DNA from 2 places in the Staphylococcus sp. GW823-FHT05F06 genome. Region 2 is predicted to be linked to the other one. Evidence: predicted binding sites of a transcription regulator. Region 2 holds the regulator's gene; the other holds the start of a gene.
The links. The regulator LexA, encoded in region 2, represses DNA repair genes until DNA is damaged. The targets are predictions, from matches to a motif close to CGAACATATGTTCG.
Positions count from the first base shown of each region.

Region 1 (6,769 bases), on a different contig from region 2:
TATTGTAGTCAACAACCAAAATGAACGATCTCAAATAAAAAATAGAGAAGCTGCAATGAAAATGTTGAAGTCCAAACTTTATCAATTAAAGTTAGAAGAGCAAGAGCAAGAAATGGCTGAAATTCGAGGCGAACAAAAAGACATTGGATGGGGAAGTCAGATTCGTTCTTACGTCTTTCATCCATATTCAATGATTAAAGATCATCGTACGAATGAAGAAACTGGTAAAGTAGACGCTGTTATGGATGGAGAAATAGGCCCATTCATAGAAGCTTATTTAAGAAAAGAAATGGATAGTCGAGACGTATAATTGATATACGCATAATCATTATTTGATTTATCAATGATTATGCGTATTTTTCATTAAGCAGACAGAATAGGGAGTTAATTTTTAAAGTTATATTTACTTTATATGTAGTCTGCATTTTCTAATGTTACCGTAGTAAATTCAATCTTATACGAGAATGACTTTAATTTGACCTGTACATCATAAGGTTAGGAACTAGTGGAGTAGATAATCACCTCTAGATGTAAAAATACACTTGTTAACTATTATATTACATCAATATAACAATACCCTTAGCTTCATTTGATTGTGCTATATTAAATTTGTGAATTAATAATCAACTAGCAAAGGAATGACAACTAGATGAAAAAAACGCTAACTGTAACGTTAAGTTCGATTGCAGCTTTTATTGCAATCAACACTGCAGCTAACGCACAAGAATCTGAGACGTCGCAACTAGACACATATGCAACGGGTGATGTAATTACAAATCAATCAAACTTAGGTATTTACATTGTAAAACCTGGAGATAGTTTATATAAAATTGCTTTAGAACATAATCTTTCTTTAGAAGAGCTTTATGCATTAAATCCTGGTGTAGAACCTCTTATTTTTCCGGGAGATGAAATTGTAGTATCTGAAACTGCATTTGAACAATTTAATAACACAAACACATTAGTAAATTATGAAACTAACTACATTCCAGTAGGATATAATAATGTATCAACTGATACATCCAACACTACTTATGATAATTATGATAGTGAATCAACTGATACATACTCTGTGTCAAACGCCTATGATGGTTTAAGAAGTGTATCTAACTCAGGTAATTTATACACTACTGGTCAATGTACTTATTATGCATTCGATCGTCGAGCTGAGCTAGGGAAACCAATTGGAAGTCTATGGGGCAACGCTAGTAACTGGGCATATTCAGCTAATCAGGCTGGCTTTAATGTAGATCACACACCTGAGGTTGGTGCTGTATTCCAAAGTGGTCCGGGTCAAAATGGGGCTGGTGCTTATGGACATGTTGGCGTTGTTGAATCAATCAATTCTAATGGTTCTGTAACTGTTTCGGAAATGAACTGGAATGGTGGCGTTAACGTAAAATCTTACAGAACTATTAGCAACCCTAATTCATATAATTACATTCACTAAATGGCTATTTATATTCAAAGTGTGAATGAACTGCGCGTATAATTGTCTCTTATGTTATATAAACGTTCTAGACAATTAAATTGAAAATCATGTTGGTTGAACAACACCTCCATATATATCAACATGTTTTACCCATAAATTACGTATTAGAGTAGAATAGTGAGTTCAAAATGAATTCATTATTCTACTTTTTCTTTTGTAATAAAATAGAAATGATTTACATGATAATTTACTTTCAATAATAATATTGATTGATATAATAACAATAAGAATATAGACTAATTTTAATATTAAGGAGGTGTCTTATTATGGGAATGCATCAATATTTTAAAAGACTATCAGATTTAGAAAAATTAATAAGATTACCAGGTAAATTTAAATATTTTGAACACAATGTCGCAGCTCATTCTTTTAAAGTAACTAAAATTGCGCAATATATGGCTACTGTCGAAGAATATCATGGAAATAAAATCGATTGGAAGAGTCTTTATGAAAAGTCACTCAACCACGACTTTGCTGAAGTGTTTACAGGTGATATCAAAACACCGGTAAAATACGCAAGTAAGGAATTAAAACATTTATTCTCCCAAGTTGAAGAAGAAATGGTCGATACGTTTATCAAAGAGGAGATACCAACACAATATCAGCACGTGTATCGTGAACGTTTACAAGAAGGTAAAGATGATTCTCTAGAAGGTCAAATTCTATCTGTTGCTGATAAAATTGATTTATTGTATGAAACATTTGGAGAAATACAAAAACGTAATCCTGAGTCACTATTTTTTGAAATATATGAAATGAGTTTAGAAACTATTATACAATTTGATCACTTAGAATCTGTAAAAAATTTTATTGAAAATGTTATACCTGAAATGCTCACAGAAAACTTTATTCCTCGAACTGAATTACGTGAAACAACAATGTCAATTCTAAACAGAAGAAATGGGTGACGATAATGATTTGGTATGTTTGTGCGGCCTTCTTTCCTTGTATATTAGTTGTGCTGTTTAGTGTGGTGACTAGAAGTAAATGGATTGGTACATTAGTCACACTGGTAATAATAGGGGCATCAGTTTATAAAGGATTCTTTCACAACGAATGGATTATTTTTATAGATGTGACAAGTTTATTAGCTGGTTATTTAATAATTGATCAACTTGAATTTCATAAGAACCAAAATGATTCTTAAGAATGCGTTTGTTCAAACAAAAATTTTGAAGTATTTGTTTTTTTGATTTATTATTACATTAAATTGTAATAATAGTGATTATAATTTTATTTTAAAATTGTTGAATCATCATTATTGCTCATTTTTTACTTTAAATTGATGTTTATAGTATTTTGAATATTAAGTAATCCATGGTGTAAACATTAATAACTAAATATTAAATAGTAAATATTTTAATAGCTAGAACATAATAATTGATACATTGTGAATATAAAAGCGAAAGATTTTAAAGTACAGTGTGTATATAATATGTATTTGATTGTACGTTTAAGAAAAACATCGCACATCATACATTACTGATAAATAAAGCTCTAAGACAATTTCTTACATAAGAAATCATCTTAGAGCTCTTGTTTTAGAATAAGCATTATAAATGTTATATTTCACAAGCGAACAAATGTTTGTATTGTTCTTATAGAATTTGTTAAAATAGAAAATGATATTCATGAAAAAGTAATTGATTTGAGATGTGTAAAATCTTTATAAATGATAACAATATTAGGAGGCGTATTTTGGAATGGTAGAACATGTTCCATTTAAGTTAAAGTCTGAATTTGAGCCACAAGGTGATCAGCCACAAGCGATACAAAAAATTGTGGATGGCGTAAATGAAAGGAAACGTCATCAAACCTTATTAGGTGCAACTGGGACAGGTAAAACTTTTACTATGAGTAACGTAATTAAAGAGGTTGGTAAACCTACACTTATTATTGCACATAACAAGACATTAGCAGGTCAACTATATAGTGAATTTAAAGAATTTTTCCCAGAAAATAGAGTTGAATATTTCGTTAGTTATTACGACTACTATCAACCTGAAGCATACGTGCCTTCAACAGATACTTTTATTGAAAAAGACGCCTCCATTAACGATGAAATTGACCAACTACGACATTCTGCTACAAGTTCTTTATTTGAACGTGATGATGTCATTATTATCGCAAGTGTTAGTTGTATCTATGGTTTAGGTAATCCGGAAGAATATAAAAATTTGGTTGTTAGTGTACGTGTTGGTATGGAGATGGAACGAAGCGAATTGTTGAGAAAGTTAGTTGATGTACAATACTCACGTAATGACATAGATTTTCAACGTGGTACATTTAGAGTGCGTGGAGATGTTGTTGAAATATTCCCAGCTTCTAGAGAAGAAATGTGTATTCGCGTAGAATTTTTTGGAGATGAAATTGATCGCATCAGAGAAGTTAACTATTTAACTGGTGAAGTAATTCGAGAACGTGAACATTTTACAATTTTCCCTGCTTCACACTTCGTTACTCGTGAAGAGAAAATGAAAGTAGCTATTGAACGTATAGAAAAAGAATTAGAAGAGAGACTAAAAGAATTACGTGATGAGAATAAATTATTAGAAGCTCAAAGGTTAGAACAACGTACTAACTACGATTTAGAAATGATGAGAGAAATGGGCTTTTGTTCAGGTATTGAAAATTATTCTGTTCACTTAACTTTAAGACCATTAGGTTCAACACCATATACATTGCTTGATTATTTTGGAGATGATTGGCTTGTCATGATTGATGAGTCTCACGTTACGTTACCTCAAATTCGTGGTATGTACAATGGGGATAGAGCTCGTAAACAAGTATTAATAGACCATGGATTTCGTTTGCCAAGTGCGTTGGATAACCGACCATTAAAATTTGAAGAATTTGAAGAAAAAACAAAACAACTTGTTTATGTTTCAGCTACACCAGGCCCATATGAGTTAGAACATACAGATGAAATGGTTGAACAAATTATACGACCTACTGGTTTACTTGATCCTAAAATTGATGTGCGTCCAACTGAGAATCAAATCGATGATCTTTTAAGTGAAATCCAAGATCGCGTTGACAAAGATGAACGTGTACTTGTGACAACACTTACTAAAAAAATGAGTGAAGATTTAACTACATATATGAAAGAAGCGGGGATTAAAGTTAATTATTTACACTCAGAAATTAAAACATTAGAACGAATAGAAATTATTCGAGACTTACGTATGGGTACTTACGACGCAATAGTTGGGATCAATCTGCTGAGAGAGGGTATAGATATACCTGAAGTATCTTTAGTTGTAATTTTAGATGCAGATAAGGAAGGCTTCTTACGTTCTGATAGATCTCTTATTCAAACTATTGGGCGAGCAGCACGTAATGACAAAGGAGAAGTCATTATGTATGCGGATAAAATTACAGATTCTATGCAATATGCAATAGATGAAACACAAAGACGTAGAGAAATACAAATTGCTCATAACAAAGAACATGGCATCACGCCGAAAACAATTAACAAAAAGATTCACGACGTCATTAGTGCTACTGTGGAGAGCGATGAGACAAATCAACAACAACAAACTGAATTACCTAAGAAAATGACAAAGAAAGAACGTCAAAAAACAATAGAAAATATAGAAAAAGAAATGAAAAAAGCAGCCAAAGATTTAGATTTCGAAAAAGCAACAGAGTTAAGAGATATGTTATTTGAATTAAAAGCAGAAGGGTGACGATTAAATGAAAGGACCGTCAATTGTAGTAAAAGGTGCACGAGCACATAATTTAAAAGGAGTAGATATTGAATTACCTAAAAACAAGTTGATTGTCATGACTGGACTTTCAGGTTCAGGTAAGTCTTCGTTAGCGTTCGATACTATTTATGCTGAAGGTCAACGACGTTATGTGGAATCGTTAAGTGCATATGCGCGACAATTTTTAGGACAAATGGACAAACCTGATGTAGATACCATTGAAGGTTTGTCACCAGCAATATCTATTGATCAGAAGACGACAAGTAAAAACCCACGTTCTACCGTTGCCACTGTGACTGAAATCTATGATTATATTCGATTATTATATGCGCGTGTCGGTAAACCGTACTGTCCTTATCACGGTATAGAAATTGAATCACAAACTGTTCAACAAATGGTTGATCGTATTTTAGAATTGGAAGAACGTACAAAAATTCAATTACTTGCTCCAGTTATATCACATAGAAAAGGAAGTCATGAAAAATTAATTGAAGATATAGGTAAGAAAGGATATGTGCGTTTACGTGTTGATGATGAAATCGTCGATGTAAATGAAGTGCCTCAATTGGATAAAAATAAAAATCACACAATTGAAGTTGTTGTTGATAGACTTGTAGTTAAAGACGGCATTGAGACGCGTTTAGCGGACTCTATTGAGACAGCACTTGAACTTGCTGAAGGTAATTTAACAGTTGACGTTATTAATGGAGAAGAACTTAAATTCTCTGAGAACCACGCATGTCCTATATGTGGTTTCTCTATTGGTGAATTAGAACCTAGAATGTTTAGTTTCAATAGTCCGTTTGGTGCGTGTCCAACTTGTGATGGTTTAGGTCAAAAACTAAAAGTAGACCTAGATTTAGTCATTCCTGATAAAAATAAAACTTTAAATGAAGGTGCAATTGAACCATGGGAACCAACAAGTTCGGATTTTTATCCAACTTTATTAAAACGTGTATGTGAAGTCTACAAAATTAATATGGATAAGCCATATAAAAAATTGACTGATAGACAAAAAAATATACTTATGAATGGTTCTGGAGAAAAAGAAATTGAATTTACTTTCACGCAACGAAATGGTGGTACTCGTAAACGTAAAATGGTTTTTGAAGGTGTGGTACCTAACATTGACCGTCGTTACCATGAATCTCCCTCTGAATATACACGCGAAATGATGAGTAAATATATGACAGAGTTACCGTGTGAAACTTGTCATGGCAAACGCTTAAGCAAAGAAGCGTTATCTGTATACGTAGGCGACTATAATATAGGTGAAGTCGTTGAATATTCAATTAAAAACGCGCTTTATTATTTCGAAAATTTAAAATTAAGCGACCAAGATAAATCGATTGCAGATCAAATTTTAAAAGAGATTATTTCAAGATTATCATTTTTAAATAATGTTGGTTTGGAATATTTGACTTTAGATCGCTCATCAGGGACTTTATCTGGAGGGGAAGCACAACGTATTCGTTTAGCAACACAAATTGGTTCACGATTAACCGGAGTACTATATGTTTTAGATGAACCTTCTATTGGATTACATCAAAGAGATAATGATAGATTA
Region 1 is NZ_JBXAHW010000009.1:44,663-51,431, forward strand. It holds one part of gene prfB (peptide chain release factor 2) at 1-310, shown strand, start outside; partial or broken gene AC1Q7N_RS07290 (COG3942 and LysM peptidoglycan-binding domain-containing protein) at 797-1,450, shown strand; gene AC1Q7N_RS07295 (YfbR-like 5'-deoxynucleotidase) at 1,759-2,400, shown strand; gene AC1Q7N_RS07300 (CsbA family protein) at 2,406-2,639, shown strand; gene uvrB (excinuclease ABC subunit UvrB) at 3,196-5,181, shown strand; gene uvrA (excinuclease ABC subunit UvrA) at 5,189-6,769, shown strand, end outside.
Region 1: the regulator LexA is predicted to act here: its motif matches at 3,069-3,082, upstream of uvrB (excinuclease ABC subunit UvrB).

Region 2 (6,769 bases):
AAAAAAATGTTTGTAGAACACAAAGGATCTCTTAAAGATACCCTTACTGAAATGGAACAAGATTTACAGAGTTCAATTTCATATGCAGGAGGAAAGGACTTGAAGTCATTAAGAACAGTTGATTACGTCATAGTAAGAAATTCAATCTTTAATGGTGATAGAGATTAGTAAAAAGTAGTAGGTGAATACAATTAAAAGATTTCTTTTATTGATTACAGTTTTACTTTGCATCGTTATTTTTACGCCAGTCAAAGAAACTACTTTTATGATTAAAGCTCAAAATGATATACGTCATCAAATTAATCGATGGATTGATTCTGATTCAAATGACGATAATACTCAATTAGCGATTCCTAAAAAGCAAGAATTTGCAATCAACAATATACAGATGAATATGACTAAAAAAGATGTTGAAGCACAATTGGGACAACATAAGCGTATGACTTCGAGTGTGTATGGCACAAATTGGTACACATATTATTCAAATGATTATAATCAATTTTTGATGGTGAGTTATATTAACAATCATGTTAATGCACTGTATACAAATCAAAATCTTATTTCATCAAAATCTCAAATTAAGTATGATACTCCTAAAGATGTTGTTAGGGAAAGATATGGGCCCCCGATTCAAGTTATAAAAAAAGGGAAAGTTGGTTTTGATGTAAAAAGTAATGAATATGATGTTTTCCATAAAGACCATATTTATACCACAGTATTTTATGATAAGCACAGAGATAATGGTGTGAAGTCATTATTACAAGTTAGTGAGAAAATGGAAAATCGATTAAGATATCAATATGGGAAACCATCTAAATTACTTGCAAAGAGTTTTGAGTTGCAAAATTTTGACATTGTCAATGCTGAAAGAAAACAGCATGGCTTAAAAACATTAGATTATTCTAAGGATGTTTCTCATACTGCGCGTAAGCATAGTGTTGACATGGTTAAGCATAATTATTTTGACCATGTAAATCAAAAGAAACTTTCTCCTTTTGATAGATTAAAAAAAGATGGAATAGAATTTAATGCTGCTGGAGAAAACTTAGCATATGGACAATTGAATAGTATCTATGCACATGAAGGTTTGATGAATTCATTGGGGCATAGAAAGAATATTTTAAACACCCATTTTGATTATTTGGGCGTAGGTGTATATTTCAATGATCGAAGACAACCCTTTTGGACCGAAAATTATACAAGTTAAATGTTTATATATATGACTTATGGGTAAATATAGTCCGTAAGGATGTAGATAAATATGAAGCAAAAAAATAAAAAACAAACTGATATACTTGAAAAAGTGAAAGAAATATTAGATAAGAAAAAAAAACAAAATCGGTTGGTCAGAAGTTGTATTGAATTTTTCTCTCGCAACAGGTGTGGTTTAGAGTGAAAAAATTGATAAAAGCGTTATCTTAACACTAACACTGGCATCGAAATTAATATATTAAATAACCCTAGGACATCAGTTGCTGTCCTAGGGTATTTGTTTTTTAAACCATATAAAAAATATAAGGAGGCCTACACTTAAAAATAAGATATTGATTATAAATTTATTACATTTCTCTATATAATCCTATTACTTTACCTACTACAATGACATTATCTAAGTAAATAGGCTCCATAGTACTATTTTCAGGTTGTAGTCTATAACGATTTTTTTCTTTATAGAAGCGTTTAACAGTAGCTTCTTCATCTTCAGTCATAGCTACTATAATATCACCATTTTCAGCAATAGTTTGACTTCGTACAATTACTTTGTCGCCATCTAATATTCCAGCTTCAATCATACTTTCCCCAACTACATTTAAAATAAATATATCGCTGTTATGTGTTGAAGTTAAGTGCTCTGGTAGTGGAAAATATTCTTCTATATTTTCTACAGCTGTAATTGGAACGCCGGCTGTAACTTTACCGATAACCGGAACATGTATTGTTTCCTCTACATTTACCTCATCTAATTGTTCACTAACTATCTCGATAGCTCTAGGTTTAGTAGGATCTCTTCTTATATATCCTTTTTCTTCTAATCTAGATAAATGTCCATGTACTGTAGAACTTGAAGCTAAACCGACAGCTTCGCCAATTTCTCGAACACTTGGTGGATAACCTTTTGTTTGAACAATTTTCTTAATATAATCATATATTTCACTTTGTCGCTTAGTGAGTTCTCTCATAAATAGGCACTCCTTATTGTTGTTTGAGATTATTATATCATTAATTACATTTTCTAACAAACATTTGTTCGTAATGTTGTTGACACAGAATTTATGTTCTGATAAATTACTTATACAAACAAATGTTCTAGGAGTGATATTGGATGATTTTAAAATACAAATATAAATTTTTAACATATATGACAATAGTAATAGTATCTTGTATTATTTTTTCAACTTTCTTTTTAAGCGTTAACCAAGGTGCTCAATCAGAACAAACGTACGAAATGACTGACCACAAGATTCATCAACATAATCAACAAGGAACTACTCAAAACTATAAAGACAAACAAAATAGCGAACAGAATGATCAGTCTGTGTTCGCATTAGTTAATTAACTTTCATATTATCTACTGTAAAATGAGCGTAACAATTTGGTTATGCTTATTTTTTTGATATATTCTACTCAAGTAATAAGTATTATTAAAACTAACAGAATATTTGTTAATTATTATGATAGCAATAATAAAATTTAATGCATTAAGAAAGAGGTTTCAAATGAGTAAAGAAAATTTAAATATTGATAGAATAAATGAATTAGCCAGAAAAAAGAAAGAACATGGCTTAACCAATGAAGAGGCTAAAGAACAGACTAAATTAAGAAGACAGTATTTAGAAGAATTTAGAAAAGGGTTTAAGCAACAGATAGAAAATACTAAGGTCATTGACCCTGAAGGAAATGATGTGACACCTGAAAAGTTAAAAAAGATACAAGAAGAGAAACACAATAAATAAAACAATAGAGCTCGACCCATCATTGATATATAAGTTGAAAATTTTCGTAGTCATTGATGATTTACTTAGAAATAATTTATTTTTAATTAACTTTTAGGGAGTTAAACTACGTATATAGTTTGAATCCAGTTATATCCTTAGATCTAATTTATCTGATTTTTCTTTATCATTTTAAAATAAAATAAGTTATAATTAAAAATAGATATTAATTGTAGAAGGGAAGACACAACGATGTTTAATGAAAAAGATCAATTAGCTATAGATACGATACGTGCTTTAAGCATTGATGCAATCGAAAAAGCAAATTCAGGACACCCTGGATTACCTATGGGAGCAGCACCTATGGCGTATACTTTATGGACGCGCCACCTTAATTTTAACCCTCAATCTAAAGATTTTTTTAATAGAGATAGATTTATTCTATCAGCAGGTCATGGTTCGGCTTTATTGTATAGCTTATTACATGTCTCTGGTAGTTTAGAACTTGAAGAACTTAAACAATTTAGACAATGGGGTTCGAAGACGCCTGGACATCCAGAATATAGACATACTGATGGCGTAGAAGTTACTACTGGTCCATTAGGTCAAGGTTTTGCCATGTCTGTAGGGATGGCGTTAGCAGAAAGTCATTTAGCAGGTAAATTTAATAAGGACCAATTTGATATAGTTAATCATTACACTTATGTATTAGCGTCAGATGGTGACTTAATGGAAGGTATCTCACATGAAGCTGCATCTTTTGCAGGTCATAATCAGTTAGATAAATTAATTGTCCTTTATGATTCAAATGATATATCTTTAGATGGAGATTTAGATAAATCATTTTCTGAAGATACAAAACAGCGTTTCGAAGCCTATGGTTGGAACTATATTCTAGTTGAAAATGGTAACGATTTAGATGAGATTGATAATGCAATCACTCAAGCTAAATCACAACAAGGACCTACTATTATCGAAGTTAAAACTATTATCGGTTTTGGTTCTCCTAATAAAGCTGGTTCAAATGGAGTTCATGGTGCCCCACTTGGTGAAGAAGAACGTGCACTTACATTTAAAGAATATGGATTAGATCCTGAAAAACGTTTTAATGTTCCTGAAGATGTATACGAAATATTTAAATCAACAATGTTAAAACGTGCAAATGAAAATGAAGAGGCTTGGAATAATATGCTTAAAAATTATAGTGAAGCCTATCCGGAATTAGCTGAAGAATTTAAATTAGCAATGAGTGGTAAGTTACCAAATAATTACGCTGATGCCTTACCAGAATATGATTTAAATCACAGTGGTGCTTCTAGAGCTGATTCAGGAGAAATAATTCAAAAATTAAGCGAGTTTGTACCTTCATTCTTTGGTGGATCAGCAGACTTAGCAGGTTCAAATAAATCTAACGTTAAAGAAGCTAAAGATTATAATAAAGATACTCCAGAAGGTAAAAACGTATGGTTTGGTGTACGTGAATTTGCAATGGGAGCAGCAATAAACGGCATGGCAGCACATGGTGGACTTCATCCATATGCAGCAACATTCTTTGTATTCAGTGATTACCTAAAACCAGCTTTACGATTATCATCAATCATGGGACTCAATTCAACGTTCATCTTTACTCATGATTCAATTGCTGTAGGTGAAGATGGCCCTACACACGAACCTATTGAACAATTAGCAGGTCTTCGTGCTATTCCTAACATGAATGTTATTCGTCCAGCTGATGGTAATGAAACACGTGTAGCTTGGGAAGTTGCACTTGAATCAGAACACACACCAACATCATTAGTGTTAACTCGTCAAAATTTACCAACTTTGGATGTTGATAAACAAACAGTTGAAAATGGTGTGAGAAAAGGCGCATATATTGTTTTTGAAACAGAACAACAACTTGAATATTTATTATTGGCATCTGGATCAGAAGTTAATTTAGCTGTAGAAGCCGCAAAAGAATTAGAGCAACAAGGTAAAGGTGTACGAGTTATTTCTATGCCAAACTGGTACGCATTTGAACAACAATCTTCTGAATATAAAGAATCAATTTTACCTTCTGATGTTACTAAACGTATAGCTATCGAAATGGCATCACCACTTGGTTGGCATAAATATGTTGGAATTGAAGGTAAAGTCATTGGTATAAATAGTTTTGGCGCTAGTGCTCCTGGAGATTTAGTAGTTGAAAAGTATGGATTCACTAAAGAAAATATTTTAAAACAAGTCCGTTCATTATAAATCTAGACAATGATTTAGTTGAACTTTTTAGGTTACTAACCATCAAATTTGGTTAGTAACCTTTTAGATTTTAAAATAGAATTTAATAATATCTTTGGCTTTGTTATGATAATAATTGGAGTACTAATCGTTATTATTCAAGAATGTCTTGAAATAACAGAACGAATTTAGTAAAATGCATAAGGATAAAGAAAGCGGGTGAAACAATGGCAATTTGGGTAGCAATTATTCTAATCGTTATAGCACTTATTGCAGGTTTAATTGGTGGTTTCTTATTAGCTAGAAAATATATGAAAGATTACTTAAAGAAAAATCCACCTATCAATGAGGAAATGCTACGTATGATGATGATGCAAATGGGACAAAAACCATCTCAAAAGAAAATTAATCAAATGATGACAATGATGAATAAAAATATGAATCAAAAAATGTAAGGTTCATAGACATTATATTAACGAGTGTTACAGAAACTTATCGAATAACTGTAGCGCTCTTTTTTTATTATTATTAATATATTAATTTTATGTTCTAGTAATGAATTAAATACTATATATGTATTTAAATGTTAAAAATTGAACGTTTAAAGTGTCAATTTTATAGTGATAATGATATACTATCAAATGATTATTTAAGCGAATAAGTTTATGTCAAAAGAGGGTGTCAATTTGACTTATTTAGTCTTTTCCATTGTATTTGCATTTCTAATGGGTGCTGTCGTTATAGTGATAAGAATGAAAGCACAACAGTTTCCAGTCAATGAAAAGAAAATTATCTTACCACCATTTTTCATGGCTACCGGTGCATTGATGTATGTGGTACCATACTTTCGATTAACTGGTATGGAAATGTTAGAATCATTGATATTAGGTGTTTTGTTTTCTACTGTTTTAATCTGGACTTCTAGATTCGAAGTTAAAGATGATAATATTTATATGAAACGGTCTAAAGCATTTCCAATTATTTTAATATCATTATTAATAATAAGAACAGTTATTAAAATATTTATAAGTAGCGAAATTGATCCAGGTGAAATTGCTGGTATGTTTTTTTTACTCGCATTTTGTATGATAGTACCTTGGAGATGTGCAATGCTTTATAAATATAAAAAATTGCAAAAGAATCTTATTAAGTAATATATTTAACCACTTATCATTATCTTGATAGGTGGTTTTTTACTTGAAAAAGATAAAAAAAGCATATAGAATTAAAACGAACAAACGTTCTTATCAGGAGGATAATTATGAAAATTGTACATACCGCTGATTGGCATCTGGGTAAAATTTTAAATGGAAAACAATTGCTTGAAGATCAAAAATATATTTTAACTCAGTTTAAACAACATATGGAGAAAGAACAGCCAGATTTAATAGTAATTGCAGGTGATTTGTATGATACCTCATATCCAAGTAAAGAAGCGATAGGTTTACTTGAAGAGACTATTGAATACCTAAATATAGAACTTAAAATTCCAATAATCATGATAAGCGGTAACCATGATGGTAGGGAAAGATTGAATTATGGCTCTAAATGGTTTGAGAATAATCAACTTTACATAAGAACTCAACTAGAAAATATTGATGATCCAATAGAATTGA
Region 2 is NZ_JBXAHW010000001.1:103,827-110,595, reverse strand. It holds gene guaC (GMP reductase) at 1-168, shown strand, start outside; gene AC1Q7N_RS00515 (CAP domain-containing protein) at 182-1,207, shown strand; gene AC1Q7N_RS00510 (hypothetical protein) at 1,262-1,396, shown strand; gene lexA (transcriptional repressor LexA) at 1,560-2,180, opposite strand; gene sosA (DNA damage-induced cell division inhibitor SosA) at 2,324-2,557, shown strand; gene AC1Q7N_RS00495 (DUF896 domain-containing protein) at 2,718-2,954, shown strand; gene tkt (transketolase) at 3,186-5,174, shown strand; gene AC1Q7N_RS00485 (YneF family protein) at 5,381-5,608, shown strand; gene AC1Q7N_RS00480 (CcdC family protein) at 5,840-6,307, shown strand; gene sbcD (exonuclease subunit SbcD) at 6,415-6,769, shown strand, end outside.